Roseiconus lacunae: one gene and its partner. The protein of the gene in region 1 interacts with the protein of each later gene in a pairwise test. Links are inferred from orthologs where the notes say so. Each region holds a gene or a part of one and is shown on either strand. Other genes may lie near its edges.

Region 1 (15,829 bases):
GTGGTACGTCGTCGGCTAAACGACGTCTGTGAGCGATGAAACCCAGTTGTCATCGTGAGTGTTTTGAACTTGGCGAACACTGGGGCGGATTCAGGCTACCAAGTCAGTAACTCAGATCCGCCGTTATCGTCTTCTTCCCAGTGCCGGCGGACTTCACGAAGGCCGTAGGCGCACATCTCGAAATGCTCACTCATGCGATGGATAAGTTCGCACGGTGGACGGTTTTCACCGCCTTCGATTTGAGCTGCGATCGCGTACGCCCGTTTGCCTTGGCGACAATAATCGAGAAACTTGTCACGGACGTCATCGCCGTTCTTCGCCGCCTGCAGACTTTCGGGGTACATGCCCGACCAAAACAAGGTGAAATCACCGACGTGTCGATAGACTTCGCGTTTGGCGAGACCGATTCGCCGGTCTGCTTCGGTGATCATTTGGATGAGGTGCTTAGTGCGCATCCCATCATTTTGTCGCAGCGAATACAGAGCGTCCGACCGCACGAATCTCAGCATCAGATCGCTGACGTAATCGACGAGTTGAACGTCGGCAACACCGAGTTTGGTGTGAAAGATAAATTCGCTGACACCTCGAAAAAAACGTTCGATGGTCGACGAACCGCGACGGGCGTTTTCATCCCGTTCGCCATTATCAGAATGCGCGTCACCGGTAGACGTCATTGGCTAAGCCCTCACGAAGAACAATGGAGCTGTCGAGGATGCGAGGACGCCATAAAAACACATTTCGCGGCTGCATCAGTCGACAATCACTTTGTTGTCCAACGACAGCTAGCGATTCTGATTCGTAGCTGTCAAGACCAACTGCATCATAATTAAAGATCAGTCGTCCGTTCGGAAACTACCCCACCAATCTTCGTTTGGTTGCCAAGTTGCCTCCAAAATACGCTGGTGGAATTCCTCAAGCCGTTGCAAGTTCGCTGTTTGAATCCGTCGATAAAATTCCTCTGTTTTCGCAGGATCGTATCGTGGATCGGCTTTGGGACGTTTCGCATCGACTTCATCAAGCCACTTATCGAGCTGCTGAAAAAGCTCAGCGGTCCGAGCCGGGTTGGTTAGCGACAAATCGCTTTGCTCGCCAGGATCGTTTTCCAAGTCATACAGTTCGTTGCGCCCGTCTTCGAAATAATGGATCAGCTTCCAGCGGTTTTTTTGGATGATCGCATTCGGTTCACCTCCCTGATTGCCGTAGTGCGGATAGTGCCAATAAAGGGCGCGGCTTTCGATCGTCCCTCCTTTGAGGATCGGTTTCAGGCTAACCCCGTCGACGTGTTGTTCCGGCTTCAGGGGGATCCCGCAAAGGTCAAGTAGCGTCGGGTACAAGTCGGCGCCCGTCACCGGCGTTGAGCTCTCGATTCCGGGACGGACGCCCGCAGGGTAGCGAATATAGAGCGGTTCACGAATTCCGCCCTCCCATTGTCGTCCTTTGCCGCCACGAAGAGGAAGATTGCTCGTCGCGTATGCATCTCCCGAGGAGACCCCTCCGTTGTCGCTGGTGAAGACAACGATCGTGTTTTCTTCCAGCCCCAGTTCATCGAGGGCGTGCAGGACGACGCCGACCGCATTGTCGACCGTTTCTACCATTCCGGCGTAAACAGGGTGATCCTGGACTTGGCGTACCGGCAACGTACGATCGACCAAGAAACGCGTCTGTCCTGGTTTCAATTCCGGCGCACGGTCTCGATACTTTTCCCACAGTTCCTTACTCGTTTGAACGGGCGCATGAACACTGTAGAACGACAGCATCGCAAAGAACGGTTCGTCGCTGTTGCGTCGAATGTAATCGGCCGTTTCCTGGGCGAGTCGAATGGGCAGCGATTCGCCATCCGGTCCATCGGTAAGAACAGGATTCTTATACGGTGAGAAGAAACCTCCGGGAGGGCTACCACGATCATGGCCGCCTTGGTTTTCATCGTAACCATGGTCAGTCGGCCAAGAGCCTTCGCCGCCTAGATGCCACTTTCCGGCAAAGAACGTTCCATAGCCGGCTTCACGAAACGCTTCGGCGATCGTGGTTTGATCGGTTGGTAACTCATGGAGGTATTCGGCCGGAAGAACGCGATTGGGACGCTTCCAAGCCAGCCCAGATTTGGCCCCAATCCAATCAGTGATCCCATGTCGCGCGGGGAACGTTCCCAACTGAATGCTTGCCCGGGAAGGACTACAAACGCAACAGGTCGCGTAACCATTAGAAAATCGAATGCCTTGCGCGGCGATGCTATCGATGTTTGGTGATTGATAGAATTGACTGCCTTCGCCGGACAAATCATGTGCGCCCATGTCGTCCATCAAAATTAAGACAACGTTTGGCTTGGTCTCGGCTGCAGATGCCGGGCAGGAACAGGCGACACTTAGCAGGCAGACTGCGACAGTGGCAGCGCAGACGCGAAAGGGATCCGGTGAACTCATATTGGACTGAAAAAACGGGGAATCGTCGTAGATTAAACGAGCCCCAGTTTAGTCCAACGTGCCGGTCAGGTGGGATGACCGAAGTTAGCTTCGCAGACCAATAAGGCAATTCATTGGCCTGTTGATTCGCCGTTCGTGATTGTGAATTTCAACTTCACCCATTGAATCCACCGCGCCGTACAACAGTCGGTCATGCGATGTCTTCGATCCGGCAAGGTTGAATGCAACCTGCGAGTATCTAGGCGGCGGCGCGTTGTGTCGTTTCTTCTTGACGTACGCTGTTGCGGTCACCGGCACGTTTCCACAACGCCACGATTTCGCTAAAGAGATTCGGCGCGACGGTTTGCCGATAAGGCGAATCGGCGGGCAACCCTTCCATCAATCGGCGATGGGCTTTTCCGAGGTTATGATACGGCAATCGTGGGAACAGGTGATGCAACGCATGATATCTCGTCCCCACCGGCCCCCACAGTTCGCTGAGCCACGGATGGTGGGGGTAGTTGACCGAGTCAAGCAGTTGCTCCTCGAACGTCATTTCACTTCCATCGCCGGTCCAGCGATGTGCGCCGAGGGTTCGGATCTCGTTCAGGGTCAGCAAACCAATCGCGACCGCATAGGCAACGATCCACAGCGGATTGAACCAAGTGCCGAAAACGATTTTGTGACCACAGATGATCCAGGCTCCGACCAGGAAGCAAAAGAATTCCTGCATGACAACGACTCGCAACACATTCTTCGACGCATCTTCGCGTTCATAGAATGGATCGACGACCATCGTCGAGGCATGACGATGTACGATCGGACGCAGCCCAGGAATCAACCAGCATAAGGGGCTGAGCACCACAAAGCGAAACAAACCGAGGACAGGAATCACTGCGGATTGCAGGATGAAACCAACGATCCACCATCGGCTGTGATGGCTGAGCGCCAAATACTCACCGTCATGGTCGGTGCCGTAATGCTTACGACGATGGTGGTCGACGTGTGGATAATACAAGAACGAAGGCACAAACAGAGGAATACCACACAACGCATTCCAAACAATTCGAAATGCTTTGAATCCTTGCTTGGGCAAGTGAACGAGTTCGTGAATGAACATCACCGAACGCATGAACAAGGTAATCGTGACCACATAGGACACTGCGACAGTGCCGATCACCCACGGTTCAAATCCGTAAACTTGGGGGACGAACAGCATCACATGAAACGCAACAAACCCGACGATGATCGAAGCCAAAAAGTCGGTCCAGTAAATCTTCGCGTTTGGCTGCGTCAGGTCGCCGATCAGGCTGCGAGCCTCGGCAAATGAAAACTGCCCCCCACCGGACGTGGGTTGTGGTGTGGTGCCCTGGGACCTGCCACGTCGTTGCGTCGAGGCTTCCCCCCCGGCGGTCCCGCGAATCGATCCTAGTTTGGGCGTGTTGTGAACGGTTTCGTGAGCGGCTGGATCAACAGACATCGTTCTTTCATTCGCTGGAGTGTATCTTCGTTGTTTTCATCGTCGCGTCGGTCCGGTGATGATGATTGGACCACCGAACAAACCTTACAGTTTAAATAGCCTTGCACGGAAAATCCCGCCTAATGGGAAAATCTTTACATCAGGACCAGTGTGCGAAATCGTCCCAGCACATCGTTGTGATCGGCGCCGGGGCGGCTGGTTTGGTTGCCGCAAACGAAGCGGCACGCCGAGGTGCACACGTTGATTTGTTGGAGAAGAATCGCAAAACAGGTACGAAAATCTTGATGAGCGGTGGGACTCGCTGCAATCTCACGCAGGACACCGACGCCAAGGGAATTGTTCAAGCGTTCGGTCCGTCAGGGCGATTCCTACAGAAGTCAGTCGGTGCCTTTCCTCCGGCGGACGTCGTCAGGATGTTTCATGATCTCGGCGTCGCGACCAAAGTCGAATCGACGGGCAAGGTATTCCCACAATCGAATCGAGCGATCCAGGTTCGTGATGCGTTGCAGCGGCAAGCACTCGACGCGGGAGTTCACCTGCATCGTTCCGTCGCCGTCACCGCAATCGAAACCTGTGCAGACGGACGTTGGCGAGTCCAAACTGAAACGGAAGCCATCGAATGCGATCGCGTGATCGTGACTTCCGGGGGGAAGAGTTGGCCTCGTTGTGGCACCACCGGGGATGCCTATTCGTGGCTCCATCAACTGGGGCATCGGATCGTCCGTACCCGACCCGCACTTGTCCCACTGGTCGGTGGGACACGTTGGATGCGCGATCTCTCCGGTGTCACCTTGCCCGACGTTGTGGCTTCGGTCTATGAGCAAAGCGACTGGAAAACTAAGTCTGGTAAAAAACTGAAGCCGCTTCTCCAACGCCGTAGCGGTTGGTTATTCACGCACTTCGGTTTTTCAGGTCCGGCGGCGATGGATGTCAGTGGGATCATCACTCAAGCAGACTCGTTTGATGACCGCGTGCTCGTCGCAGACCTCGTGCCGTCGATTTCGGAGGCTGAATTGACAGCCGAGTTTCAGCGTCGTGATGGTGCATCGAGCCGTCGAACTGTTGCCAATGTTTTGGCGACCTGGTTGCCGACGAGGGTGGCCGAAAGTCTTTCGTTGGAATACCAATCCGATGTGACCTTGGCGCAGCTTTCAAAAGAGAAGCTTCAACAGATAGTGCGGGCCGTGAAGTGTTGTGCCATGCCGGTCAACGGGACCCGCGGATTTGACAAAGCCGAGGTGACCGCCGGCGGCGTCGCGGTCAAAGAAGTTGATCCACGAACGATGGAAAGCCGTCTGCGTCCCGGGCTGTTCATCGCCGGCGAAGTCCTGGACGTCGATGGTTGGATCGGGGGCTACAACTTTCAAGCCGCGTTTAGTACCGGTCGAGCGGCCGGCATCGCTGCGTCACGAAGCGATGCGTGAACTGTCTCGTTGAGACATGTTTTAAAGATCAGCCTGCTTCCGGAGGCTCCTGAGGGACGCTTTGTGTCGGACAGACAACTTTGTGTCGGACAGGCATCCGAGTCGTTCCCCTGAAGTTAGATTCTCATTGCATCGGACGATTCACGTATGCATCTGCTTCCAATGTCCGACCCCATAAAAAAACAACCGTGTGACCAAGCACACGGTTGCTTACGCGGTGAATCAGCTTGTATCTGACTTTCGTGGATGGCGTCAGTCGTGATTGTAATGGGAAAACCGGGGCCAAGGCCAATCGGTTTTCGATGACACCAGGATGTTTAGCAGAAGCGTTTGCTTACGCCTGCCGGCACGTTGATTACTTCAGCTTTGCGGCGAAGTGGGGGCCGCCGTACAGTGCGGCTTCACCTAGCATCTCTTCGATGCGAAGCAGTTGATTGTACTTGGCCATTCGGTCGCTTCGGCTCGCCGAACCGGTTTTGATTTGGCCGGTGCAAAGTGCGACTGCCAAGTCGGCGATCGTGCTGTCCTCGGTTTCACCACTTCGGTGGCTGGTGACGGCGGTGTAACCATGGCGAGCGGCCAATTGGATCGCATCGATCGTTTCGGTCAGTGAACCGATTTGGTTCACCTTGATCAGGATGCTATTGCCGATCCCTTCGTCGATGCCCTTTTGCAGTCGGTTGACGTTGGTCACGAACAAGTCATCGCCGACGAGTTGAACTTTGTCGCCAACGCGCTCGGTCAGTTTCTTCCAAGTGTCCCAATCGTCTTCGTCGCAGCCGTCTTCGATGCTGCAGATTGGGTATTTGTCACACCAGTCGGCCAAGAAGTCGACCATCTCGTCCCCCGACAACTCCTTGCCGTCGATGGCGTACTTCTTTTTGTCGCGGTCGTAAAACTCGGTCGAAGCGGCATCGAGTGCGATCCAGACCTGTTCGCCGGCCTTGTAGCCTGCTTGGTCAATCGCTTGCATGATGACGTCGAGAGCTTCCTGGTTGCTTTTCAGGTCGGGTGCGAATCCGCCTTCGTCACCGACGGCGGTGTTGTAGCCCTTGCCGCTGAGAACTTTTTTCAAGTTGTGGAAGATTTCGGTACCGCAGCGAAGTGCGTCGCTGAAGCGTTCGAAACCGAGGGGCATGACCATGAATTCTTGGATGTCGACGGAGTTGTCGGCATGTTCGCCACCGTTGATGATGTTCATCATCGGCGCGGGCAGCAAGCGTGCCCCGACGCCACCGAGGTAGCGGAACAAGGGCTGACCGGTGGAAGCGGCGGCGGCATGGGCGGTGGCCAAGGAAACGCCCAAGATCGCGTTGGCGCCGAGGTTGCTCTTGTTGTCCGTTCCGTCCAACTTGATCATCGCCGCGTCAATCTCGGCTTGATCGAGTGCGTCCATGCCCTGGAGTTCGCTGGCGATCTTTTCGTTGACGTTGTTGACAGCAGTGGTGACGCCTTTTCCCATGAAAACGGACTTGTCACCGTCACGCAGTTCCCACGCTTCGTGGGCCCCGGTGCTGGCACCGCTGGGGACTGCCGCACGACCGTGAGCACCGTCCTCCAACAGGACCTCGCATTCGATCGTGGGGTTTCCGCGGCTGTCGAGAATCTGGCGTGCGTGGATCGCTTGGATCAGGGACATCGGAATTCCTCTTGCAAAATGTTCGGTTGGGGGTGTGTTAAAGGAGGTTTGCCTAAAGCCATCGCTTGTCGGTTCGGGCGGCATTCTGTCCAATGCAGGCTGAGGTGACTACCCGCCGACCGCTTTTGCGACAATTTACGCCATTGGTTTGTCCACAATGTTTACTGGTCTCGTCGAAACGATGGGCTCGATCGTCGAATTGATCGACGATCCGCCTGGAAAACGACTTCGAGTTGATTCGGAACTGATCGCCGCGGACGCGAGTTTAGGCGACAGTATTTGCATCAACGGATGCTGCCTGACGGTCGTCGCGATCGACGGCACCGTGTTGGATTTCGAAGCCGGCGAGGAAACACTCTCACGGACGAATCTGGGGCAACTAGGCGCCGGTGGTAACGTAAATTTGGAACGTTCGCTCGCCGTCGGGGCTCGAATGGGTGGCCATTACGTCAGCGGCCACGTCGATACGCTCGGTGAATTGATCGAAAGGGTCGAAGATCCCCCGTGGGCGACCCTTCGATTTCGACTCCCTACCAAGTACGCTTCGCAGGTCGCCGCGAAAGGCAGCATCGCGATCGACGGGATCAGCCTGACGGTGGTCGATGCGGATCAGTCAAGTTTTTCGGTCGCGCTGATTCCTCACACGTTGGCCGTGACCACACTCGGGCAACGCAAAGTTGGCGACCAAGTGAACTTGGAAACCGATCTTCTGGCAAAATATGTCCAGCGTTCGCTCGGACTGCTGGACGACGATCAACTTCAAACATTGAAAGAAACAGGGCAGTAAACGTTTTGAATCAGCCACGTCAGACAGCCACCTACCTTTCCAAACGACTCACCGCCGCCGGTCTGCGCCCGGTTTCCAAGTACGGGCAAAACTTTCTGATTGACCTTAACCTGGTCAACTTGATCGCCGATTCGGCCGAACTCCGCGCCAACGATGTGGTCTTGGAGGTCGGCACCGGCGTCGGATCATTGACGAGCCAAATCGCCGACAAGGCGGGGGCGGTCTTGTCAGTCGAAATCGACCAGAACCTTCATCAGTTGGCCAGCGAAGAACTCGCCGGACGGCCCAACGTTAAACTGATTCAGGGCGATGCGCTTCGCAATAAAAATTCGTTGCGAGATGATTTGATGGAGTTGATCGGTGAAGCGATGCAGCGAATCGGTGACGAAGCTCGGTTTCTGCTGGTCGCCAATCTACCTTACAATGTGGCAACGCCGATCATTTCGAATCTGCTTCACCAAACCCCACCGCCGGATTCAATGGTGGTCACGATTCAAAAGGAATTAGCCGATCGAATTTGCGCGGTGCCTTCGACGAAGGACTACAGTGCACTGAGCATTTGGATTCAATCGGTGTGTGATGCTCAAATCGTTCGTGTCCTGGGACCGAAAGTGTTTTGGCCGCGACCGAAAGTTGACTCCGCCGTCTTGAAGATGGACCTTAACCAAAGCAAGCGAGACTCGATTCCCGACTTGAGATACTTTCACGAAACGGTCCGCGCCCTGTTCTTCCATCGTCGAAAGTTTCTTCGAAGTAACGTGGTCAGTGCGATGAAAGGGCGGCTGGAGAAAGCCCAGGTCGACGAGGTGTTGCATCAATTGGGACACGACGAAGACTCGCGAGCGGAACAGTTGTCGGTTGATGAAATTAAGACGTTGGTCGAAAGTCTGCGGATCGCCGAAGGCAAGTAACGGAGCTTGCTCGCCGACTATCGCGGCGTCTTCACCAAATATTCGAGTACGACTAATCAGCCGACGGACGCCTGCCCCGGTTGTTGCATCGATACCGTGGCTAACGCTAAACGGCTAACCCTGATTTCAGAGTTTGACAAAGCACCGATAGGTGACGGCGACATTGGTAATCGCGTTTGCTTGCGCTGTGAAGCATTGAGGTATCACTCACCTCATGCGACCGATTCCAAACTCAGGAATCCAATTTACGACACACTCATTCACTCCAAGATCAAAACCGAGAACGTCAACGTGGTTGAAAACGCCAAGCTGTTTGCCGGAATTGCTGATAAGAATCCGACTCTTTTTCGTCGCCTTCGTGTCGCCCTCGGAGACCCCGCCGCTTACGTCGAATCGGCACAGGGAAGTACGGCGATCGTACGTGATCTTGAAATGGATCGCGTCCGGCAGAAAAGTGAAGCCGACCGGGTCTGCTGTCCCGCGGACTTTGCCCCGGCTGCCGGACTGGACGCCGATCGGGAAACCGCAACTGCACAAGCGTTGGCCGAATTCTGTATTCGTGAAAATCTAAAATCAGTTACGGTCGATCGGACGTTCCCCTACATCTTTGCGTGGCATCTTCAGCAAGCGGGAGTCGATACGAAGTACGACCAAGATCTTGGCGTGATCGATCGTCGGCAAAAGAGTGAGCAGGAACTTGAGTTCCTCGCCAAAGCACAACAGGTGACCGAAGAGGTCATGAAAATCCTTTGCGAAACGATCGCCAACGCGGGCGTCGCCGCCGACGGAACGCTGGTTTGGCAAGGGGAAACGTTGACGAGCGAGCGGGTTAAAGCTTTCGCGGCGACCGAGTTCATGAATCGCGAATTTTCGATGTCCCATGGTGCGATCGTCGCTACGGCACCACACGTCGCCGACTGCCACCATTCCGGCGAAGGGCCGTTGAAAACGGAAGTTCCGGTGATCGTCGACCTGTTCCCGATGGACAATGCCACACGCTACTGGGGCGATTGCACACGAACAGTCGTCAACGGCCCGCCCACCGACACCGTCAAAAAAATGCACCAAGCCGTTGTCGACGCGAAATCAGCTTCGGCCGCGATGCTGAAACCGGGCAGCACCGGCGATGCGGTTCATAGAGCTTCCGACGAAGCTCTGATGGCAGCCGGCTATGCGCCTTCGCGGGGAACGCTGACCGATACCCCGTCCATGCAACATGGAACCGGCCACGGCATCGGGTTGGACGTTCACGAGCCGATCTTGTTGGACTTTGGTGGCGGCGAAATTCTGGTCAACGAAGTCTTTACGATCGAGCCGGGACTGTATGGAAAAAGCGTTGGCGGCGTCCGAGTCGAAGACATGCTGGTAGTCCGCGATGGCGGTGCCGAGAGCCTCAACAAACTTCACGAAGGATTGGATTGGGCATGAGCAGAAGCGACGCAGCCAAAATTGGAATTGTCACCGTCAGCGATCGAGCTAGCCGGGGTGAATACGAAGACTTGGGCGGACCCGCGATCGCGAGTTATTTGAACGAAGTTCTTACGTCTGCATTTGAAGAGATCGCCTGTGTGATCCCCGATGATCGCCGTTTGATCGAAGAAACGTTTCGCGAGCTTTGCGTTAAAGAAGGTTGCTGTTTGGTAGTCACCACCGGTGGGACGGGGCCGTCCGCCCGTGACGTCACCCCGGAAGCAACAGAGGCGGTATGCGATCGATTAATGCCAGGGTTCGGCGAATTGATGCGTAAAGTTTCGCTCGAAAAAGTACCGACGGCAATTCTTTCGCGACAAACCGCCGGCTTGCTTGGAAACAGTTTAATTGTCAACCTGCCAGGCAAACCGAAAGCGATCGCCGAGTGTTTGGACGCCGTCTTTCCCGCGATCCCTTACTGCATTGACTTGATGGACGGCCCGCGGCTCGAAACAGATCCTAAGCGGATCGAAGCCTTTCGCCCCAAGAAGAAATCATCGATTTGAAAGGGCTATCGCCCTGCGGCTGATGGGGCGTCTTGTGAACCTCGGGCTATCGCTCGAAGCCTTGCCGTCATCGATGATCGTCTGCCGCCGCGTCCACCGGAAGATGCTCTTTTAGGTAGTCGGTCACCATCGTCATTAAGTGGCGACGAGTGTTTTTGCCCTCGCTGATCGAATGCGAACGCCCGGGATAGACGAACAAGTCAAACTGTTTATTGTGTTTGACTAACTCGTTGATCAGTAACTCGCTCGCTTGAAAGTGAACGTTGTCATCGGCTGTGCCGTGGACCAATAGCAAGTTGCCTTGAAAGTCTTTGACAAAGTTAATTGCCGAACCGGCTCGATAGCCTTCGACATTGTCGGTCGGTAAGCCCATGTAACGTTCTTCGTAAATGGTGTCGTAGTACGCCAAGTTGGCGACCGGAGCGACTGAGATACCTGTCCGAAAGGTGTCTGAATGGCGAAAAAGGGCGTGCAGCGTCGATGTGCCACCGCCGCTCCATCCCCAAATGCCCACGTTGCTGGGATCAATGGTCGGACGCTGTTCGATCAGTTTCTTGACCGCGGCCGCTTGGTCGTTCGGACCAAGTGTCCCGACTTGTCGATAAACGGACTTGCGAAACTCGCGACCGCGTGGGGCCTTGGTTCCTCGATTGTCGATACTGGCGACCATGTAGCCCTGCTGGGCGAGCAGACGGTGCCAGAGCGCAGTTTTTCCGCCCCAACGATTAACAACGGTTGAACCAGCCGGTTCTCCGTAGACATGAACGAGCAGCGGATGAGATTGATCCGAGCTGGCCGGAACTGGCGGTAAAACCCAAGCATCAAGCTTCGTTTCGCCGATGTCAATTTGTACGAATTCGAATGGTTTGGTTTCAAGTTGCTTGACGACTTCGGCAAGCTTTTCGTTTGATTCGAGGGTTTCGACGACCGCATGATCGGGAAGCGTGATCAGATTGGTAACCGTCGGTTGCTCGGTTGAGCTATGGCGATGAAAAGCGAATTTCCCATCCGGCGAGATTTCATAAGCGTGGGTGCCATCGAGATTGTCCGGTGTGATGCGCTGGGTTTGTTTATCGCCAAAGGAATATCGGTACAGAAAACGATTCTGTGCGGCATCGGGTGAAGCGATGAAATACAGGCAATCGCCGGAGGATTGATCGACCGCAACGAGTTCGATCACATCGTAGGATCCGGGCGTCAGCAGCGTTCGCGTTTTCGTACTCACGTCAACTCGGTACAGATGTCGCCACTGGTCACTTTCAGCTAGATATAAAAACGTTTTGCCATCGTCCGAGAAGACCAGTTCGTCTTGCAAATCGATCCAAGCGTCATCGAAGTTCTCAAGAACAACCGTTCGTGTTCCTTGTTTATAGTCCTCGATCGCGATGACTTCGTGGTTTTGCAGACGATTCATCCGACGCGAGATCAACTGTCCCGTGCCTTCGATCCACTGCACGCGTGGCAGATAATCGGTCGGAATCGTGTCCTCCTTTGGTTCGACCTTCCAGATGTAGAACGGATCCAATTGGGCGACATGCAACTTGACGATTGAATTCGGGGTCCCCGCTTTGGCATAGGGGAATTGCTTCACCGCCGGATACAACGAATCGGTGTTATTGATCAGAGAAAATTCCTTGACCGGACTTGTATCAAAGGTCAGGTACGCGACCGATTTTCCATCGGGGCTCCACCAAAACGCATCACGTAGTTTGAACTCTTCTTCGTAAACCCAGTCACTCATCCCCGCGAGTAACTTGTCTCGACCCTTGGCGATCTGAAGCATCACTTGGGTAAGCAGGTTTTGCACATACAGTGAACCCTTGTAGACAAACGCGACAGAGTTTCCGTCGGGAGAAAACTTGGCGTACATCAGCATCGATGGATCGAGGTCAGCGGCGATTTTTGTCAATTGACGCGTGCCTCGATCGAGCACCCAGTAGTCCCCACGCGTTTTCGCCCGCCAAACTCTGACCGAATTCGTGTAGATCAATACGCGAGCCAAGTCATTCGAGAACACATAGTCGTCGATCGACAATGGTTTTGTCGCCCCCGGAGGTGTCAAGTCGTCTGCGGATGCCATCACGGTTCGACGCTTTGGACTTACGTCGTATTTGATGATCGACGATGATTCGACGCGAGTGTAGCTCGGGGCTTCATCGCCCGTTTGTGACAACCATCGACCGTTAAACGAGCGTTCATTAAATTCCGAGGATTGATAAATCCGGTCGAGTGTCAACAACGTGAGCGAAGTCGTCTCGTTCGCCGAATCAGTGTTCGATGGTTGCGCATACGCTGGAACACAGAGATGGTCGATGAAAGCGATCGAATAAGCGACTGAAACGAATAGGGCAAGCATCCCCGGCAAACATCTCTCGGTCATGCGAATCTCTAAGGTAGGCGAAATCAATTCGATTGCTTCATCATAGCCAACCAAATTTCGTCCAATGCCATGACCGACCAAGCTAACCACTTTTCTCTGGACAGCGGTCGGGCAAGCGACCATGCGAGCCAACGGCGTTGAACGTAGATCCCACGTTGAAGATCTCACGTTAAACTGAATTTCGCATGGGGGGCTTAGAGTGTTTCGGCATCACCCGTAGGATCTTCAAGGGCACGAGCGAGGGGGCATGAATCGCGATCGATGTCGCCGCCTTGGCGATATTGGTTCAACAGCTTACGGGATCGCTCGGCCAACATTCGCCGCACTTCACGTCGTTTCCCTTTCACGCGGGGGATGACCATATCGTCATAGGCCGTCGTTTGGTGACGCATCCAAGCGATCACCGCGGATTCTGCTCTTCGCTCGATCGGAATTCGTTGCGTTCTGGCGACGGTGCCGCTTCCGACCGGAGTTGCGTGCGTGGTGACACGCTGGGCCAGATCTTTGGCGAGCGACGCGTAGCGAGCCGCAAAGTTCAGGAATTCGATCACTGCGGTTTCAAAGTCTTCGACGTAAACTTGCTGCTTCTTCTCCCGCCGCTCGGCGTCACGGACGCGGCGTTTCGCGTACGCTTCTGTCGATCGCTCTTGTTCGAGTTTTTCGCTGGCAGCTTCGATCTGTGCTTGGTTTGCCCATACGCCTTTGGAAAATACCCGCCGCCCGCGTCGCTCCTTGACCGTCCAGGTCGGACCGGCGGCCTTGACCCGCCTGGTTAGTCCCGCATCGCCGGGCGGAAGCAACGCCCAGTCATCCGGCACCTGCATGACGTTTCCGTCCGCGTCGATGACTTGATTTGGGGAGGGGCCGGGGGAGACAATCAAGGCGTCTGTTGATTGCGAGCGTTTCTTTGCCATCACAGAATGTGTCGAAAAAAGTCATAAGAGAGTTGGCGTTCATTGCAGAAATCCATACCACCACCGCGGCAGAATCGCCAGCCCCATCGCCTCAGCAAAACGAAGCGGATTGCGTTTTCACTCATCGTTTGCCTGACCCTGCTCGGGACGGGGGAGTTGCTACTGCGATTGACCTGGACGCCTCCGGCCCCCACGGATCCGTTCGTCGGTTTTTCGGCGGCTGTGCCATTGCTGGTCGAGTCAGACTCGGCAGCAACGGCGACCGGCAAGCCGGTGATTGAGATCAATTCGGCGAAATGGACATGGTTCAACCCGCAATCCTTCGAGGCGGTCAAACCCGAGGGGACCTACCGGATCGTCTGTCTGGGCGGTTCGACCACCTATGGTCGCCCCTTTGATGATTCGACCTCATTTTGCGGCTGGCTGAGAGAACTGCTACCGGCGGTCGACGATTCAAAACACTGGCAGGTTATCAATGCCGGCGGGATAAGCTACGCGAGCTATCGCATTGCCGAAGTCATGCGGCAATTCGCGGCGTATGAGGTTGATCTATTCATCCTTTACACCGGACAAAATGAGTTTTTGGAATGGAGAACCTACGGCGATACGCTTCGCAATCCGGGGCTAGTTTCCGAACTGCAAATGGTTGCCGAAAAAAGTCGGCTCGGCCAATTCACTAAGCATTTGGTTGATCGGTCACGATCCGAGCCGTTGGATGAGAGTCATCAGCTTTCCGCCGACGTTGACGAGATGCTTAACCACACCGTCGGGCCTTCCAGTTACCAACGTGACGACAAGTGGCAGCAGGACGTGTTGGAGCACTTCCGCTTCAACTTAAATCGCATGCGACAACTGTCGCGACGCGCCGGTGCGGAGTTGGCTGTTGTTACGCCGGTCAGCAACCTTCGCGAGTGTGAACCATTCAAATCAGAGTTCAGTCGATCGGTGTCCGAAGACGACTCCGATCGTCTTCGTCAAGGGATCGCTACCGCAAAAGATCTGCTCGCCGTTGAAGCGACTGCCGATGCCGTACAAATTTTAAAACATATCGTTGAAGTCGATCCACGTCACGCACACGCGCAATATTGGCTCGGACGCGCGTACTTTGCAGAGGGGCAAACCGAATTGGCTGAAGCTTGCTTCCTGCGTGCGATCGATGAAGATATCTGTCCGTTGCGGGCGACCACCGACGTCATTCAATCGATTCGCCGTTTTGTCAATCAAGCAAACGTCATCGACATTGACTATCGATCGGTCGCCGTCAATCAATCTGAGGTCAACGCCGGGCATCGTTGTTTAGGTAGCGAGTGGTTTCTCGATCACGTGCATCCGACCATTGATGGCCACGGAGAACTTGCTCGATTAATCATTGATCGTTTGTACGATCATGGGATCGTCGCCGGCTCTGTCGATGATGAAATCTTCGATCAAACCGCATCGGTGATTCACAGTCGTGTCGGGCGTCACGAGCAAGGCATCGCCTTTCGCAACTTGGCAAAGTTGACGCACTGGGCGGGCAAATTTGATGACGCGCAGCGGCACGCACTCGATGCCCTTCGATTGATCGACGGAGACGTGGAAAGTCGCTACGTCTTGGCGGACTGTTTGGCAAAGGAGGGGCAATTGGACGCGGCCGTCGAAATGTTCGAGCAACTTTTTCGTTCCGGCGGCTTTCCGCGAGCGGCACTTCCGTACGGTGAACTGTTGGCTGCCCAAGGGAGGTACGACGAGGCAAAAGCATTTCTGTTAGAAGCGGCTTTGGTCGGTGAGGGGGCCCGTCAGAAAGCGGCCTTAAACTCCCTCGGATGGGTGCACGAACAATTAGGCGAGCAAGAGTTGGCGGAGGAGTGTTTTGCCGAGGCTGCCAAGATCCGTTAGTGTTTCGTCAATCTCCGAAATTTGGATCAGCCGACTGGCGT
Region 2 (15,854 bases), on another replicon or contig:
CGAGAGGGGCGAGCAAGTCGATGACGCGGTTGGTGACCGGCCGCTGGCCTGTTTCCAGGGTCAACCATTCTTCGGGGTTGATGGGCGTCAACGTATCAAAGCTTTTCACATCCGGGTAAGACTCCGGAGGGATGCCATCGACGTCCAGGATTTCGCGGACACGCGGACCTTGTTGTCGTTTGGCCTGCTGCATCATGGCGTGGATGTAGACGCCTTGGCGAAGCCCGAATCGGTCAATCATGGTCCCTGGAACAAACGGGTCGCTGCGTTCGCGGGAATAATTGTTGTCGCGGCTGCGCAGGAATCCATAGCCATTGGGGTGCAATTCGAGGATGCCCTCGCACTCTTCCATTGGCGCATCACTGGGGAAATCCGCTGGCTCTCGATCAGCTTGGCCATTTCCTCCGCCTCGACGTCGACGCCTCGAGCGAGGTTTATTATTCCCTCCGCCGGCTTGACCGTTGGAGTTCGGACCGCGACGCGGGGACCGTTTCTTTTTCGCCATGTTTCGTCCAGATAGCGCCAGCACGATTGGGAATCTACCAAGCCTTCACGAACGTGGTCGTGAACGCAGGCCGACGCTGAAATAAGAATCCGCAGTTGGAAACGTGAAAGGACCCGGCCGGGAAGCTGCGGACGTCGTTCCGCGACGGGGTCGATACCTAAAAAAACGTTGCGAAGGCGGCAACAACCGTGCCGGATCGCTTGTTTCGAAACCTGTTTCGATGATCGAATGGATCGTTGGAATCAAATAAGATTCACGCACAACCGAACAGGAAATCGGTCAGCGGGGTGAGAGGCCTGCATCTGGGGGTCCGATAGGGACTGACCCAGGGCTCTCCCACCAATTCCGCGAGCTAAGTTGCCAGTTCCTATGGCTAGGTGGTTTGTCGATCTACCTTGGCGAGCGTGAATCGATTCACGCTTGCCACTCCTTTTTTCTCGCACCCCTCAACGATCGCAACCCATTAAGTTTGCCGTTGAGTCAAGATTGGTGTTCCGGCGTCCAACCGTTTCTTTCACTACACCAAGTCTTAAGTAACTCGCCCGAATCACACGCACCCGAACTGGGATTTCAGCCAGGGAGAATCAAACGGGGCCGACCGCAAGTCGGCGTCATGAAGCGATTTCGTTCGGAATTTGCTGTTTGGACATCAGAACCACACCGCAGGAAAAAATCAATCCCATTGATGCCTACGGTCGGGTCTCACCGGGAAGTCGTCCCGGCAACCTACAAATCCAATCTCAGAAAACGTCGAGGAGCGACGAAGTGAATTGTATGGGGTGCGACGCAACACGTTCTTCGCCGCACCGACGAAGCTACCTCGAAATATAGCCGATCCTAACGCCCTGTCAAGACAAACCTCCCCCAGCTAGCGTTGCTGCCGTGATCGGGCAGAGATCCAGTTGCGATTGACCGCTTGATTTCCCTCCCGGATGACGCGGCAAGAAAGGAGCTCTCGCCTCCCCGGGTCAGGTCAGATTGTTCCGGCTGGCGTTAAAGTTCCCCCATTCTGTACTTTCCGATTAAGCGTCACCTTACTAACAGCCGATCAAGTTTGACGATGCGTCGCTAGGAATCGGCGGCTGACCTCAAATCACTCCCCACGGACGGACACAGGAACGCAGGATGCGATACGCCGCGCTTTCACTTGTAATGCTCGCAATCACCCTCGTGAGCTCGAGCCCCTGCGACGGGCAAATCGCTTGGGAGGGAAAACTTCGTGACGCCCACGACAAAGCCCAGCAGCAAAACAAGCTGCTGTTGCTCCATTTCTACACCGACAACTGCATTTACTGCGATCGCTTGGAGGCGGGTGCATTTCAAGACCCCGCAGTCTCAACCGCGGTCAACCTGAATTTTATCCCGGTCAAGGTTCACGGCGGAAAAAACCCCAAGCTGGCCAAGCTGTTCAAGGTCACCAAGTACCCAACCGACGTGATCGTGACCACCGATGGCAAGGCACTGTCTCACTCGGTCAGCCCCCAGCATCCCGGCCGCTATGTCGCGATGCTCTCGAACACCTATTCGAGCTTCACGAAGTCGAACGCCATGATCGCGGCAGCTCGGCAACCGGCTCCCGCTCCAAATGCTCCCGCAGCACCGACGGCCGCTCAGCCTGGTCCTGCGGCAACGCAAATGGCGGCCGTTCAGACGCCACCGCAACCATCGTCGCAAACGCCGCAGCCGACGACCGCAACCAGCCCGGCGGGCATGACCGCACCGGTTGCATCGGCAAACACCGTTGCGTCACCAAACACCACGGTGCCGCAAGCGGAAACGCTCGCCGCGAACACCGGTAGGCTTGACTTGCCAGCGGGTGACCTGCCGGTTCAAGTCCGCGTTTCAAACGCAAAGCCGGCAGACGGCGGAACCAAAGCAAGCCCCCAAACGAATCAATTCATGCTGCCAGCAGCCGATGTCGCCTCGACCAATAATCCGACCGCTATGAATGCCTCGATGGCCGCCGCTCGCATCGAAAAAGAGTCGTCGCCTTCGATCGATACTAAGTCGCCTGAAAAGCCAGAGCTCGCGATCCAAGGCTACTGCGCCGTCTCGGTCGTCAAAGACGGGCAGTGGATCGAAGGCAAGCCTGAACTGGGCGTCGTGCACCTTGGCAAGCTTTATTTGTTCGCCAATGAAGCGGCGATGCAAGCGTTCCTGGTCGACCCCATGCCGTTCACGCCGATGCTTAATGAAATTGACGTCGTGCGATTCTTTGAAGAAAAGAAAATCGTGAAGGGTAACCGTGAATGGGGCGTGATCGACCCGGTTCACAACCGCATGTTTTTCTTCGCAGACGAAAAAGCAATGTTGCACTTCGAGCAATCGTTCGAACGCTACGTCGACGCGGCCATCGAAGTGATGGATCAAGCCGTCCAGGAATCAAACCCAGGCGTCTAAAAGTGCTTGCGGTTGCAGCTGGCTGTATTTCAACGAGGCTGTATTTCAACGAGGCTGTGTAGAGCTGTATGTCGCAGCGACGGCCGTCGGTGGTGCGCACGCCTTTCGGGGAACGGTGCTGGATAGGCCTTCGTTGGTTAGATCTTGGGCCCGACCGATTCGGGTGTCGGCCGAGCGTAGCTGGGGCGGATGCCGCGAGCGATCGCTATTCCGGCGACGAGTGAGATAATCGCGATCGCGATCCATAGCATTCGCGCCGCCGGCATGCCATACCGCTGAGCAATCATCGCGACGGTTCGCAAGCGATAGGGTTCTTGCCATGGACCGATGCCGACGGCAAACGCCGTTGCAGAACCCAGCATCGCGACGCAGGATACAAAAAGGTCGTTGTAGTTGATCATCACAGACAACACGTTTAAACAAAGACTCGCCGGCTGGCACGTTGCCACGTAACGAATTTTGCCTGAGTCATATTGGCCAGTGCTATGTTGCAGTCGGCCGTCGGCAGTCGGCAGTCGGCAGTCGGCAATCGGCAGTCGGATGTGAATGAGCAGCCGAAGGGGATTCGCGCTGGCTTGTTGCAACTGGCTTGTCGCAACGAGACCGCGGCTAACGCCATGCGGCAGGTCTTGATTTCGAATCCGAGCGCAACCTTAGCCTTGGTTTATCGGCCCTGTGGTCGTTTGCACTGTGTGCGTTCGCAGGTCGCGACAGGGTTGGGTGACGCTTACGCGTCGGAGCGGCGCATGTGACGCCGTAGCGACCGTAGCTGGACCCGTGCGTTCTCGGTGTCTGGAGAAATGTCCAGGCATCGCTGCAACGAACGGATTGCCTGTGGGTACTCACCGGCCAGCATCTGGCATCGCGCGAGGGCTTGCCATGCGCCGTAATGATACCGGCAACGCCACAAACATGCGGTGTAGGCCTGCGCGGCTTTGGTGGGATTATCAAGGCCTTGCCAGCAACACGCGAGCTGGAAGTGTGCCTCGGCATACTGCGGTGCCTGTCCCGCCAGGATCATGGCCGGTGCTAGTGCCGCGGCGTACTCGCCACCGTCGGTCAGGTGCATCACTTTAAGCAACTGCTGGTGATGAGTCGGCGATGCGTCACGCAATAGCAGGCCACGGAAGGAATCGTCGGCGACCAACCGCACGCCACGGTCCGCGTCACAGAGGGCGCGGCCGAGCGGCTCGATCGACCGGCTGTTGCCGAGCAGACCGAGGGCCATCGCCGAGGCGCGGCGCAGTTCCACGTCGCCTTGACGCAGCAATCGGGCCAAGGTCGCAGGCGAATAATGTTCGTTGACTTCGGCTGCGTACTGAGGGGCATCGGATGTGTTCAGTAGGCGCCGGTAGGCGGTGGCCAATCGGGGCGTTCGCACTAGAGGTGAAGTCACAGGGGGGCGTCCGTCGAGTTGAGGAGCAATCCAGGTGCAAGTCGCGTGTTATACTAGGCGTACGGGTGTGTCGGGCAACCGAACGCAAGAAGATTTTCCGCATCTTCGGTGGAGCTACTCTCCGGCTTCGTTTTGCTTCGTGCAGGGTCGGAGTCTAGTTACAAGCCCTCGCATTCACAACATGTCGGGCCCGATTCAGACGCCGTCGGATTGTTGGTTGCCGGACATCACGGCAATGACGGGTGTGCCGATCAGACACCCTTGTTCATGCCGTTCTCATAGCCATTTTCTCGCTCGAACGTTCGCCCGCTTAGTCCGTTTTATGCTTTTCGCACGCACACACGTGATCGCCCTGCTGTTGATTTGCCCGCTCGTCTTGGCATCGGCAACGTCTGGTCGCGCCGATGGACTCGATGTCCGAGATGACTTTGTGCAGCGGCTTAGAGAACCGCATAGTGGGCGTCTTGATGGTCAATCACTTCGCATCGCGATCGAACTGATAAGCGAAATTCCCGGCCAGCCGGATCGACACTTGAACGTCTGGCTTGATCGTAAAGTTGACCCAGATGCCCCAGTTTCTCCAGGGCCGTTGGGGCCAACCCGTTATCGATCGCTCGAGAAAGTCGCCGACTCGGCCGGTTGCGTTGTGCTGCCGATCGAACGATGTGTGCTAATCGGACGCGCCGAATGGGTCGCCCAGACCGGCCGGGATTTATTGCAAAACAAGGCCGCAATAAAACTTCAAAACCCCGCGTCAAACGTCGCAATCGGGCCGATCGATGTCCGCTGGCCGGCGCTGTCCACGCCGACCGAAGCGATGCGGTCGATCCGCCACGCCATCGGCCCATCGGTTAATCGCGGCGCCGCCTTCCCGTCCGACTCGGCTGCTTTGCCACACGATCTTTGGCCGGCGACACGTCTGGACCAAGTGTCACCTGTAACCGCGATGACGCTGGTCGCCGCCCAATTCAAGGATCCTAGTGTCGATAATCCGGAAGGCGAAGTTGAAAAGAGATTAACCCTGCGGTATCGATTCGCCGGCTTAAGCGAGGAACTTAAGGTGCTGCGAAAGTCACATCCGTCGATCAAAGTCACCCCGGGGCGCGGAGAGACGACGCTCGCAGCCGGTCTGGCCGCCCATCGCTTGCTGTGCTCTGCGCTGCTGTCCTCGGCCGGCTCTTCGGCAGCGGCGACCACCGGCCAGCCCGCCGGACCGCCGGCCAGCTCGGACCCGCTGGTGCAACTTCGCAACGATCGCCGTACGTTTTCACTAAAGGTCGAAAACCAAAAGGCTGGCGCGGTTTTGCATCAGTTGTTTTCGAGCGCAGGAGTCACATCGGCATTCGACCCGGCCGCGAACCCCTCGTTGGTCAAACTGGTCTCCTTCGAGGCGAAAGACATGACGCTTTGGGAATTGGTCCACTTGATCACAGACCAATCATCGCTGAAGATCGAGACCGCTGAAGGAAAGCTGCTTGTGTCGCCCCGGGGTGAGTGACAGGCTGTCCTGTTCTCCGCGCACGCATCGGGCGTGCGATTCCCATGAACCTAGACGGTGACTTGCCCGCTGGTTGGTTCGCCGCAAGCTTGACGATACGAGATGGTTGAAAATATTCCCCTGATCTCTCATCACCATGACGGTCTGACGATCGAGGGCTACTCGCGCGCGGCGGTGCAAACCTGTTGGCGCATCAATGAACTGAAACTGCTTTTCGATGTCGGCGCCCAACCTTGGGACTTCATGGGCACGTCGACGTTGTTTATCTCACACGCCCACCTCGATCACATTGCCTCGCTGCCTTCGTATGTGTCGCGGCGACGGATGATGAAGATGGACCCGCCGGTGATCTATCTGCCGGATTCGGCCGTCGACGAAGCGTGGGAGATGCTGCAGAATTTTCGGCGGCTTGACCGCGGGCCGATGCCATGTGAACTGGTCGGGCTGATCGCCGGTGACCAAATCGAATGCGGGCGCGAATACTTAGTCGAAGCCGTCCCGACGCGACACACGATCACTTCTTTAGGCTTCATCGTCTATCACCGACGCCATAAATTGAAAGCGGAGTTCACACATCTTTCCGGACCTGAAATCCGTGACTTGAAACTTGCCGGAACCGAAATCAGTACCGAGATCCGCGTCCCCGTTCTGGCCTACACCGGTGACACCTCTCCACCTGGATTGGACAACAATCCCGAATTCTATCAGTCGAAGATCTTGATTAGTGAGATGACGTTCGTCGCCCCGGAACACCGCAAAGAAAAGATCCACAAGCACGGGCACATGCACGTCGATGATTATCGCAAGCGGGCCGACAAGTTTGAAAACGAGCTCATCATCGCCGCGCACCTAAGCACGCGTTATCACGATCGCCAAGTCAAGACGATGGTGCAGCGAGCGCTCCCGGGGATGCTCGACGGCCGGATGAAGCTCTGGATCTAGCAGAGAGTTCCCAGCCCAGGCCGAATTCGCCGGTCGCGAGGCAAGGGCCGTGGGTTACAGGCGGACGCATGTCATTCGACCGTAGGTAACGCTTTTGGGCTGGTGGCGCAATCCCGCGCCAGGTCAGTCGACGTGCTTTCGTACCGGTGCCCAGGTCGGGGATCAGCCTTCGTTCTCGGAAAGCCCGTTCCTTTGGCCGACCGATCGTGCAACCAAAACCGTCGCGAATGCGATCGCGATCGGAACCGCGCTGAGCTGATAAAACGTCAGCCCCATCCACAGTTGCGGTTCTTCACGCCAAAACTCACTGACAAATCGAAACAAGCAATAGCTGATCAGGTAGACCAGCATCCATCGTTCACGCAAGATTCCTTTGCGCAGACCGATGGTGGCAAGGATGGCAAACCCGAGATGAAACGCCAACTCATACAGCGGCGCGGGATGACGAAGCACCCGTCCTCCATCAGCAAGACCTGACCGGACCCCCCAGCTATCGTCGGTGGGAACGCCATAACAGCATCCGTTGAACAAGCAGCCGATTCGTCCGATTCCGATCGCGACGGCGACAGGGACCGTAAAGCGATCGCCGGTTCGCTGGCGAACGTACAGCGACCACTTCGCCACTTCGACGCCGATGTAACCGCCGGTGAGTCCCCAAAGCAACGTTTTTCCGTCGCTCAGCCAAAGGCCGAACCAGCCTCCTGTGGTCGTGCTGCCAAGCACAAACGGAATCTTCGCCGCAAAGGTTGCACCGAGGACGCCGCCGAACGCAATCCCCCAGCGCTGCTCGCGAGTCAACTCGCTCGTGTCCTGACCACGGCGATAAAGCCAACCGGCGACCAGTGTCGCGAACACCATCGCGCCGGCATATCCAAGCCGACCGAAGTTAGTGTTTTCGAAACCCGGCGCGCTTAAGCTCACTTGCAAAGCCAACTCTGTTTCGAGGAAGGCAATCAATGTGCGGCGACCGAAAGAAAACCTTGCGCAGGATTCATGTCGGAAGCCAAGAACCGCTTGATGCAATTTGAAACGGCGAAGCGTGTGTGAGGTTCCCAGTTGAATCCGACCGCACCACCACGTTTAAACCAAGGCGATGCAACCCAGTGCTTCGTCAACCTTTGGTTTTTGGATTAGCCGCATGGCGTTAGGCACGTTTCGGTGCAGTAACCCGGGCTGACGCCCGTCGGCTGATGGGGCGAACGTGTATTTTCAAATGGAACGAAGCACTAGACTTCGGTCTCGATCATCGTCCAACTTGCCGAGTCGGTTTCGTGCTTCCATAAACTTTTTAGCTCTTCGCCGTTAAGAATGTTTTCGGCAACCGAGGCAAGCGGTTCAGGAATGATCAAACCGATCACGCCGTCACGCGCCTTTTTAGTGCACTTTCGAATCGCCTTGCTCACTCGTGTCCGGGCGTCACCGAGTGGTTCGCCGCCGGGAGGGCAAAACACCTCGGGGTGCTCGACGCCCAAACGATACACGCGCGGGTGATTACGACGAACTTCGTCAATCAGCTTCCCGTGCCATAGTCCGTGATCCAAGTTGCGAAACGCTTCGATCATCTTGACCTTGGCTTCGCATCCCTGCTGTGTCAGGCGGCGAGAAAGGCAGCGAGCCGTCTCGGCGGCGCTTTCACACGGGGCGTAATAAATCGTACGCAAGTCGACGTGGGCGAGATCTTCGGCGAGCGCGTCGACCTGCTGTTCGCCACGCGAACTGAGCGGCATGTCGAGGCATCCTTTCATCCGCCCCTGTTCATCAAAATCCGTCGCGCCCGGCCGAATCAGCAGGACGCGAGTCATCGTTGCTGTTCGGCTCATTCGGCGACCCCGGCAATTGCGTCGTCCAAGACCGAGATCGCAGCCTTGTAGTCATCTTTCTTGAAAATTGCCGAGCCGACAACGAACAGATCACATCCGGCTTCACGCGCGGGGCCGATCGTTGTCGCGTCGATGCCGCCGTCGATTTCCAGTAAAAGCTTCGGATGGGATTGTTTCAGTGAACGCAACTTGTCGAGTGCGACGGGATTGAATTTCTGTCCGCCAAACCCCGCCTTGACGCTCATCACCAATGCGAGGTCGACAATGTCCAGACAAGGTTCGATCGCCGAAAGGGGCGTTTCCGGATTGAGCGCGACGCCGACTCCGACACCCATTTCGCGAATCTGTGCCGCGACCGCAGCGACATCGTCGACTGCTTCGACATGAAACGTCAGCAAATCAGCTCCGGCGTCGACCATGGGTTTCGCATAGGCCAACGGGTCGGTGATCATCAGATGGACGTCCATCGGCAGGTCGCTATGACGGCGAATGCCTTCGACGATCGGCATCCCATAGGTCAGGTTGCCGACAAAGTTTCCGTCCATGACGTCCAAGTGCAGAACTTCGGCACCGGCGTCTTCCAAACGGGCAAGTTCGCCTTTGAGATCGCCGAAATCACACAGCAGTAGGCTGGGCAGCACACTCGGAGCAGACTTTCGAATTAGTTCCAGCTTGTCTCGCGACATGCAGTTGAGTCTCGTCTTCTTGAATGAGCGGATTGGCGTCGTTGCCCTACTTTGGGACTCGGCCCGCTCCGTGGGCACCGTCGGTATCCCGCCCGAAAGCCACCGCAAAACCATCTGCGATGTCGAGCTGGACGACCGGAGTCGATCCGCTGAAAATCGATCAGCCGACAGATTGGTCAACCGGTGGGTGACTTGTCAATTCACCCCAGCCGATCAACGTGGCTGCGAAGGTGGTTTCATGTTACGTTTCCAATCGCAAATCCCCTATCCTGAGAGTCCGGCTGGGTGGGTAAGGGGTGATAATCACACCTAAAAAAAGAATCAAACCGCACCCCTCCGGGCTGGGGTTTGGTCTCGAATCTTGGGAATAACATGCGGATTCTCGTCAGCGGTGCGACGGGCTTGCTCGGCAACAATATCGTTCGTCAACTTGCTGCCGGGGGACACACCCCGGTCGCCCTCGTCCGTAAGGCACCAGATTCTGAGGTTTTTGCGGGGATCTTCGCAGGGAGCAGCGACGGAGGTTTTCCCGGCGAAACTGATGGCATCGATTCCGTTAAGCGAACGACCGAGCAAGACTCGGGGCAGTCGCTATCGGGGGACTGCCCGATCGAAATCGTCGAATCGGATTTTGCCCCGATCGCTGATGAGCAAGCAAATGAGCAGCCCACCGAACAGGCTGGCAGCGAACAGGCAGGCAGCGAAGTATCTGATTTCCGTGGTGGGAACGGCGACGTCCTTGATCAAGCCGTCCGGTCATGCGACGCCGTCATTCACTGCGCGGCGATGATTCATCTGGGGTGGCGAAATATTGAATCGTCGATGCGCGTCAATCGCGACGGCACCGACCGCCTCGCCCAGGCTTGCCTCCGGCACAAGAAAAAGCTAACCGCTGTTGGCACGGTGAATTCCATTGCGCTTGGGTCACGTGACACCATCGCCGATGAAAACACGCCGGTCGGTCATGCAGGTGGGCAGGTTCCCTGTGCGTACGTGCAGAGCAAGCGGGCTGCCAACGAAGTCGTCCGGCGAGCTATCCCGTCCGGGTTGAACGCGGTGATCGTGCATCCCGGATTTATGCTCGGTCCCTGGGACTGGAAACCCAGCAGTGGGCGCATGCTGATCGAAGTCGGCAAAGGGTGGAAACCGATCGCGCCGCGCGGTGGGTGCAGCGTCTGTGACAGTCGCGATGTTGCCGCGGGGGTCATCGCGGCGACACTAAAGGACTGTGAACCGGGGCGTGAGTTTATTCTTGCCGGGCACAATTGGACATACAAACAACTGTGGTCGGAGATGGCGATTCGCATGGGGAAACGCCCGCCGACACATACCCTTGGTCCCGGAGTCGAATACCTGGCAGGACTGGTCGGAGATCTTTGGACCCGAGTCAGCGGCAACGAAACCGATGTCAACAGCGCCCAGGTAACAATGAGCGGTCAGTTTCATTGGTACAGCAGTGAACGGGCGATCCGTGAATTGGGCTATCAAATTCGCGATACCGACGAAACGTTGGATGACGCCGCACGCTGGATTCAAGAGCGATTCGTCTTGCCGCAGCATGCCGACAATCGGTAGTCTCGAAGGTGATCGTTGGAGCCGAGCGATTCAGGCGGCTGCGATACGATCGAGCTGTCTCGCCACTACTCCGTCCAACCGCTTAGCGATGTTGATGCAAGGACATGGAAGTCCGCAGAAACGATTCGATGCGTCACGCCACCGTTATCCCTTAGCGATTCAGGCGGCGAGGAGCACGTTTCTCGGGAAGGCAAATCGACACGGTCGTCACTTTGGCGTCCTGGTTAGCATGTGCCTGTTCCTCACCGTCGCCATGACGGGGGCTGGGCTGTCACTGTCGGCAGCCGAATCAATCGAGTCGACTCGGGCCCCGCAAACGGCCGGTCGAACACAGGCGTTTTTGTCGCTATACGAAGCATCGACCAAGCCGTTTCGGCTGAAGTGGTCCGCCCCAGAAAATCCGGAATTGTCAACGTCGGGGGCACTGACATCGGCACCCCAGCAGTCCGTTTCGTTACGGCCGATTAGCAAGGCGGGTGACGCGACCAGGCTAAGCGTTCTGATCGACGCATTGAAGGCTCATGCCGGCGAGCGACTACGGTTGCAGTATGAATTGATCGAAGTTCCGAGCGGAGACTTGGTCGCTCGCGAGCAAACCGAAATCACCTTGAATTCCGCCGGACGATCGGAAGTCATTTCCGTCGCCGACCATTCCCCCGAACAAGTCGGCGTCTACGAAATTCGACTCCGACTGCTACAACCGAAAGATAAAATTTGGGAGCGGTTTTCGCTGCGCAACAGCGAGATTGTCGCCGAAGTTCAAACGCCCTGGCTAGTAAGTCCCTCCGCTCCGGCTACGTCAGATCGATCCGCTCGGGATCCGTTCTCGGTCACCGCTTCGACGGCATGGAAGAATATCGGTCAGGCGACGCAGTTCGATGCGAACCTATGGATGGGAACGCGATGGATTCCCGACGCAACCCGTTTTGTTCCTGGGGCAAAACGGGTCGGTGAATCTCTTCCAATACCGCACTGGCGTGATGAGCAACCACTGAAAGACCATGTGTTGAAATCACAGCAAGACGTCATCGCGGTGCTGCCGATTGCCAGCCCCGACGACCGTTGCCAATTGCAGTTTTCGATCGAACAGCAATCGGCAATCGAAGACAGCACTCGATTGCGTATCGAAATCGCGTCGTCGCCCCAGTTTGATTCGATTCAACAGGGTGACACGTATGTTATCGAGCCGCAGTTCGACGCCGGCGCGCCTGTCCCACTTGGCAACAGACATGTCGCCGTTGCTCATCGATCGACCGGCAAACCCCAGTTCGTGCGTATTCGCAATTTGTCTTCAACGGCAACTGTCGCGATTCAGTCGATTGATTTGTTGGCCGCTGGCAAGCCGTCACCGGCGAAGACCGAATCCGGTGGGTTTCGTCATTTGACATGGTCAACGCGTTCGTGGGATTGGGCTGCCGATTTCGTCGATCGACCGACTCGCGTGGCGCTAAGCGGTCGGTTCGCCGAAAGCACTCAGTTATTTGAAATCCTTTGGTCTGGGATACGTCAACTTGATAGTCATGCAAGATGGCTTCAGTACGATCGATTGATGATTCAGACGGCGCCCGAAATGAACGCAGCGTTTCATACAGAATTGAAGCAGCTTGCCGGGGCATCATCGACATCGGATCTCCGCTGGTGCGGCCCGCTATGGTTTCAGGCGTGTGATGCATGGAGCCAAACCATTCGTACTCCCATTGTGATGGTCGATCGACGAAAGGGGTTTCAACCCGAGGCGGCAGTGGTATCGATTGAGTCCACCGTGTTTAAGGGTCAGGAGCGGATCGTCCAGTCGCGACTCCACGCCAAGCTCATTGAGCGTTTGTTACGCGATAGTCCGGAGCGAATCGTCATCGATAGCGACAGGTTGCCGATGGCGGTTGATCCGCAGCTTTTACGGACCACCGAGCAGGTCAAACACGTGCCCCGATCGATGCGTGGAATTCCTTCGGCATCGCCGGGCAAGCCCATGCCGGGCATTCAAGCGTCGAACAGTCAAGCGTCAAACAATCAGGCACAGGAAACCGCCGGTCCGGTGGGAGAATCTGTCGGGGTTCATGTGTTCGTTTCTGAAGGCCTTTCCGATCACAGCGTTGTCACATTGGTCAACGAGGCACCTTGGACCAATACCGTTCGACTGGACCTCGCCACGCCATCGTCGCTAATCAACCCAAGCGACCACAGTGAACTGCAGCAAGACGATCGAATCGTCTTGCCCCCTTCCTCAGTCGTCAATTTGGTGTCGAAGCAATCACATATCGCTGTCAGCGGCTGGAAAGCGGACTTCGAAAACCCAACTCAAACCATCGAGCACCTTAAAACACACGTTTCCACTGTGGTCGATCATATCGGCACGTTGGGGTCGCCGGATCTGTATGACGGTATCCGAAATGCGAACTTTGAGGCGAATGGAAAAGTCGGCATCGTTGGCTGGATGCACACACAGTTTCCCGCCGACGCGGTGCAGTTGGATTCCGATGAAGCGAGCGAGGGCAAAAACTCGATCCGACTGTTAACAACCGAACAAAACCCCGGTGGCGTTTGGATTGTCAGTGAACCGATCAATGTGCCCGCAACGGGGCGTCTAAGCGTTTCGATGTCACTTCGGGCGGCAGCCAAACCGGCGGTGAATCCAATTCGCCAGACAGCCGCGGAGGTGATGATGAATTTAAATGGGGGTGATGTTGCCACCGCATCCGGAGAGACGGATCAGGTCGAAGTCGCCAAATCAAAACTGACGCCGCAGCCACCGAGTCACGACCTCCGTGTTTCATTGGAGGGCATCAGGGGGGGCGAGCCGGTTCGGTTCGTTTCGCAATTTTCTCTACCGTGCAACGGTCAGTGGCTGACGAAAAAGAACATTCTAGAGATCGAAGGCCTCAATCCGGACGATTTGGAAACGATTCGGCTGACAATCGACAGCCTTACTCCAGGTAGACTATGGATTGATGACGTTCGACTTCATGACAATTTCGCAACTCGTGCCGAACGTTCGCATTTACAAGGTAAAGTTTTCCTGGCAATCCAAGGCCTTCAGCGCGGCAGTTACGCCCCCGCCGCTGAGTTGCTGCGAAATCGTTGGGCGCAATATTTGCTTATCACCCATAGCTCCGCCGCGGCGGCGATGACCGAGAATAAGAGCGCCGCCGCGTCATCCATCGCACCAAATAAAACCTCCCTCAACCACTCGTCAAACCCCACAAACGATCGCCCGCCCGCCCAAGGGAATCGTGACAGCGTCGCCGAGCGAATTCGTGACTGGCTGCCACGCCCCATCCGTTTCTAATTCATCAAGAGAGGCATCATGATTAAGCGACTGATCAAGCGAGTCTTGCTGGTCGGCTTCACGTTGATCGCCGCTCTCGCCCTCAGCGCCTGGTGGGGGTATCACCAAAGTAAGAAAGTGCCCGATTTCTATCGGAACGCAATCCAATCCTCCAAGGTTTCGGCCGAGGAGGTTGCCGAATCGAGTGAGCAAATGCAAGCTCAAGTCGAGCAGTTGCAAGCCGATGTCGAGCAAGTCGGCTTGTGGGAAGCTGTCTTCGCTGAAGAACAGATCAACGCATGGTTGATCGACCAACTGCCACAGCATTTCCAAAAATTGCAAGCGAAAGGTTTGCAGGATCCTCAAATCAAAGTCGACGAAGGCAACGTGACCGCGGCGGCGAGGATCAAGAGCCGCCGGTTTGATGGCGTTGTCTCATGCAATCTGAGTATTCAGATGACCGATCAGCCGAATTGCTTGGCGATCAAGTTGAATTCAATCTATGCCGGAGCTTTGCCACTGCCATTAGCGGGATTGAAAGACAACATCGCTAAAATCTTCGCGAAAACCAGTCTGAACCTTCGCTGGGATGATCAAGATGGCGAGACGGTTGCCCTGATCGATATCCCCCAAAAGTATTCTGGGATGGAAGCGGCACCGGTGATTGTCGAGTTCATCGAACTCAATGACGGCAAGGTCTGCTTGGCGGGGCGATCGGGAGAAGGCACACTTGCGGATTTCGAACCGCGTGGAGCGGTATATGAAATCGCTTCGCTGAAAAATCGTCCCGAGGCGTCGCTCGATTATCCCAGACGCAGCGTCCATGGCGGTGGGGCAGGCTCCGACGAGACGATCTCGCTCGACTGATCGGAACTTCGACTTGGCCGAGCCGAGTTGCCGATCAAGCGATTCGTTTCAGCTGATGGCATCATTCTTAGCTGCCATTCAAGTTTCAGCCGAACACCGATCTGAAGTGTCGCTGATTGTTCGATCATGACCGTCAGATGGACGAGATCGTGACTCGCAGTTTGTCTTCCGAGGTCGTAAGTGACGATCGAGCCACCGGCGAGTTTGGTGACCGTGCCACGACCTCCACCAATGTCGCCTTCATAGTCGAGGTACCTGTGGCGATGATCGGGCAAGCGGAGCGCTTGATAAGTGCCCGGAGGAAACCTTCTCGCCCCGGGCATGCTCTGCGGTAACGGATCCGTTGCCCAGGTTGCTAGGCCGCCCGGTTCTGAACTGTTCGAGCTTTCGGTAGGCGGCCGGCTTTCGGTATGCGGCAGGTCGAATAACCAATCCCAATGGACCGCCCCAGCGGCGACCGCCTTGTTGCCCGGACGCCGAAACCCGACTCCGACACGGTGTTCAAGAATGGCAAAGCGACGGACCTGATCTGGGGAAATCTCGGTCACGGCTTCGTCGGCGGCGTGTCGGGGGCGTTTGGATTATTGGCTTCACCGTAGCGGCGAGCGACGGCTTTTTCGAGCAGTTTGGCGTTACGATTGTTTGACTTAAAAAACATGTCGAACACGTCACCGGCGACCGGGACGGCACCGACGGTTGAATCGACGAATAGATTAAAAAACATCCGGGCAATGGTTCGCATCGGAACACCCAAACGCGCCGCTTCGACAATCAGCCACAAGCTGACCGCTGCTGTTGCCACGTCACCGGCACCGGGGATCAGACCGACCAAGCTGTCTAGGCCGAAGCGAATTTTCGTGCCCGGGATTGCGTATCGGCTGTCCAGCCACGTGGCGATTC

What was found.
Region 2: the proteins of eno (region 1) and rpe interact in binary tests that used the Escherichia coli proteins (3 or more experiments, as listed by UniProt). The link is inferred for Roseiconus lacunae from one-to-one orthologs.

Annotation. Positions count from the first base shown.
Region 1 is NZ_VSZO01000053.1:205,159-220,987, forward strand. The notes cover bases 4,801-7,616. They hold eno (phosphopyruvate hydratase), read right to left. Parts: upstream 6,943-7,616; coding sequence 5,659-6,942; downstream 4,801-5,658. Other genes in these bases: FYC48_RS23935 (BaiN/RdsA family NAD(P)/FAD-dependent oxidoreductase), read left to right, coding at 4,801-5,303; FYC48_RS23945 (riboflavin synthase), read left to right, coding at 7,100-7,616. In the rest of the region: PAQR family membrane homeostasis protein TrhA, read left to right, coding at 1-19; FYC48_RS23920 (hypothetical protein), read right to left, coding at 96-674; FYC48_RS23925 (sulfatase), read right to left, coding at 834-2,420; FYC48_RS23930 (fatty acid desaturase family protein), read right to left, coding at 2,659-3,879; more of FYC48_RS23935, read left to right, coding at 4,002-4,800; more of FYC48_RS23945, read left to right, coding at 7,617-7,729; 16S rRNA (adenine(1518)-N(6)/adenine(1519)-N(6))-dimethyltransferase RsmA, read left to right, coding at 7,735-8,640; FYC48_RS23955 (M24 family metallopeptidase), read left to right, coding at 8,737-10,068; mog (molybdopterin adenylyltransferase), read left to right, coding at 10,065-10,616; FYC48_RS23965 (S9 family peptidase), read right to left, coding at 10,684-12,996; FYC48_RS23970 (DUF2293 domain-containing protein), read right to left, coding at 13,191-13,910; FYC48_RS23975 (tetratricopeptide repeat protein), read left to right, coding at 13,953-15,788. UniProt on the Escherichia coli protein: Catalyzes the reversible conversion of 2-phosphoglycerate (2-PG) into phosphoenolpyruvate (PEP). It is essential for the degradation of carbohydrates via glycolysis.
Region 2 is NZ_VSZO01000022.1:133,837-149,690, reverse strand. Bases 7,403-10,243 are described here. They hold rpe (ribulose-phosphate 3-epimerase), read right to left. Parts: upstream 9,248-10,243; coding sequence 8,558-9,247; downstream 7,403-8,557. Other genes in these bases: FYC48_RS21775 (NAD-dependent epimerase/dehydratase family protein), read left to right, coding at 9,620-10,243; FYC48_RS21785 (histidine phosphatase family protein), read right to left, coding at 7,968-8,561; FYC48_RS21790 (prolipoprotein diacylglyceryl transferase), read right to left, coding at 7,403-7,662. Also shown: transcription termination factor Rho, read right to left, coding at 1-505; FYC48_RS21815 (thioredoxin family protein), read left to right, coding at 1,676-2,905; FYC48_RS21810 (hypothetical protein), read right to left, coding at 3,043-3,306; FYC48_RS21805 (HEAT repeat domain-containing protein), read right to left, coding at 3,633-4,301; FYC48_RS21800 (hypothetical protein), read left to right, coding at 4,624-5,799; FYC48_RS21795 (MBL fold metallo-hydrolase), read left to right, coding at 5,902-6,741; more of FYC48_RS21790, read right to left, coding at 6,904-7,402; more of FYC48_RS21775, read left to right, coding at 10,244-10,822; FYC48_RS21770 (hypothetical protein), read left to right, coding at 10,761-14,108; FYC48_RS21765 (PB1 domain-containing protein), read left to right, coding at 14,127-14,954; FYC48_RS21760 (hypothetical protein), read right to left, coding at 14,891-15,502; FYC48_RS21755 (DUF4112 domain-containing protein), read right to left, coding at 15,499-15,854. UniProt on the Escherichia coli protein: Catalyzes the reversible epimerization of D-ribulose 5-phosphate to D-xylulose 5-phosphate.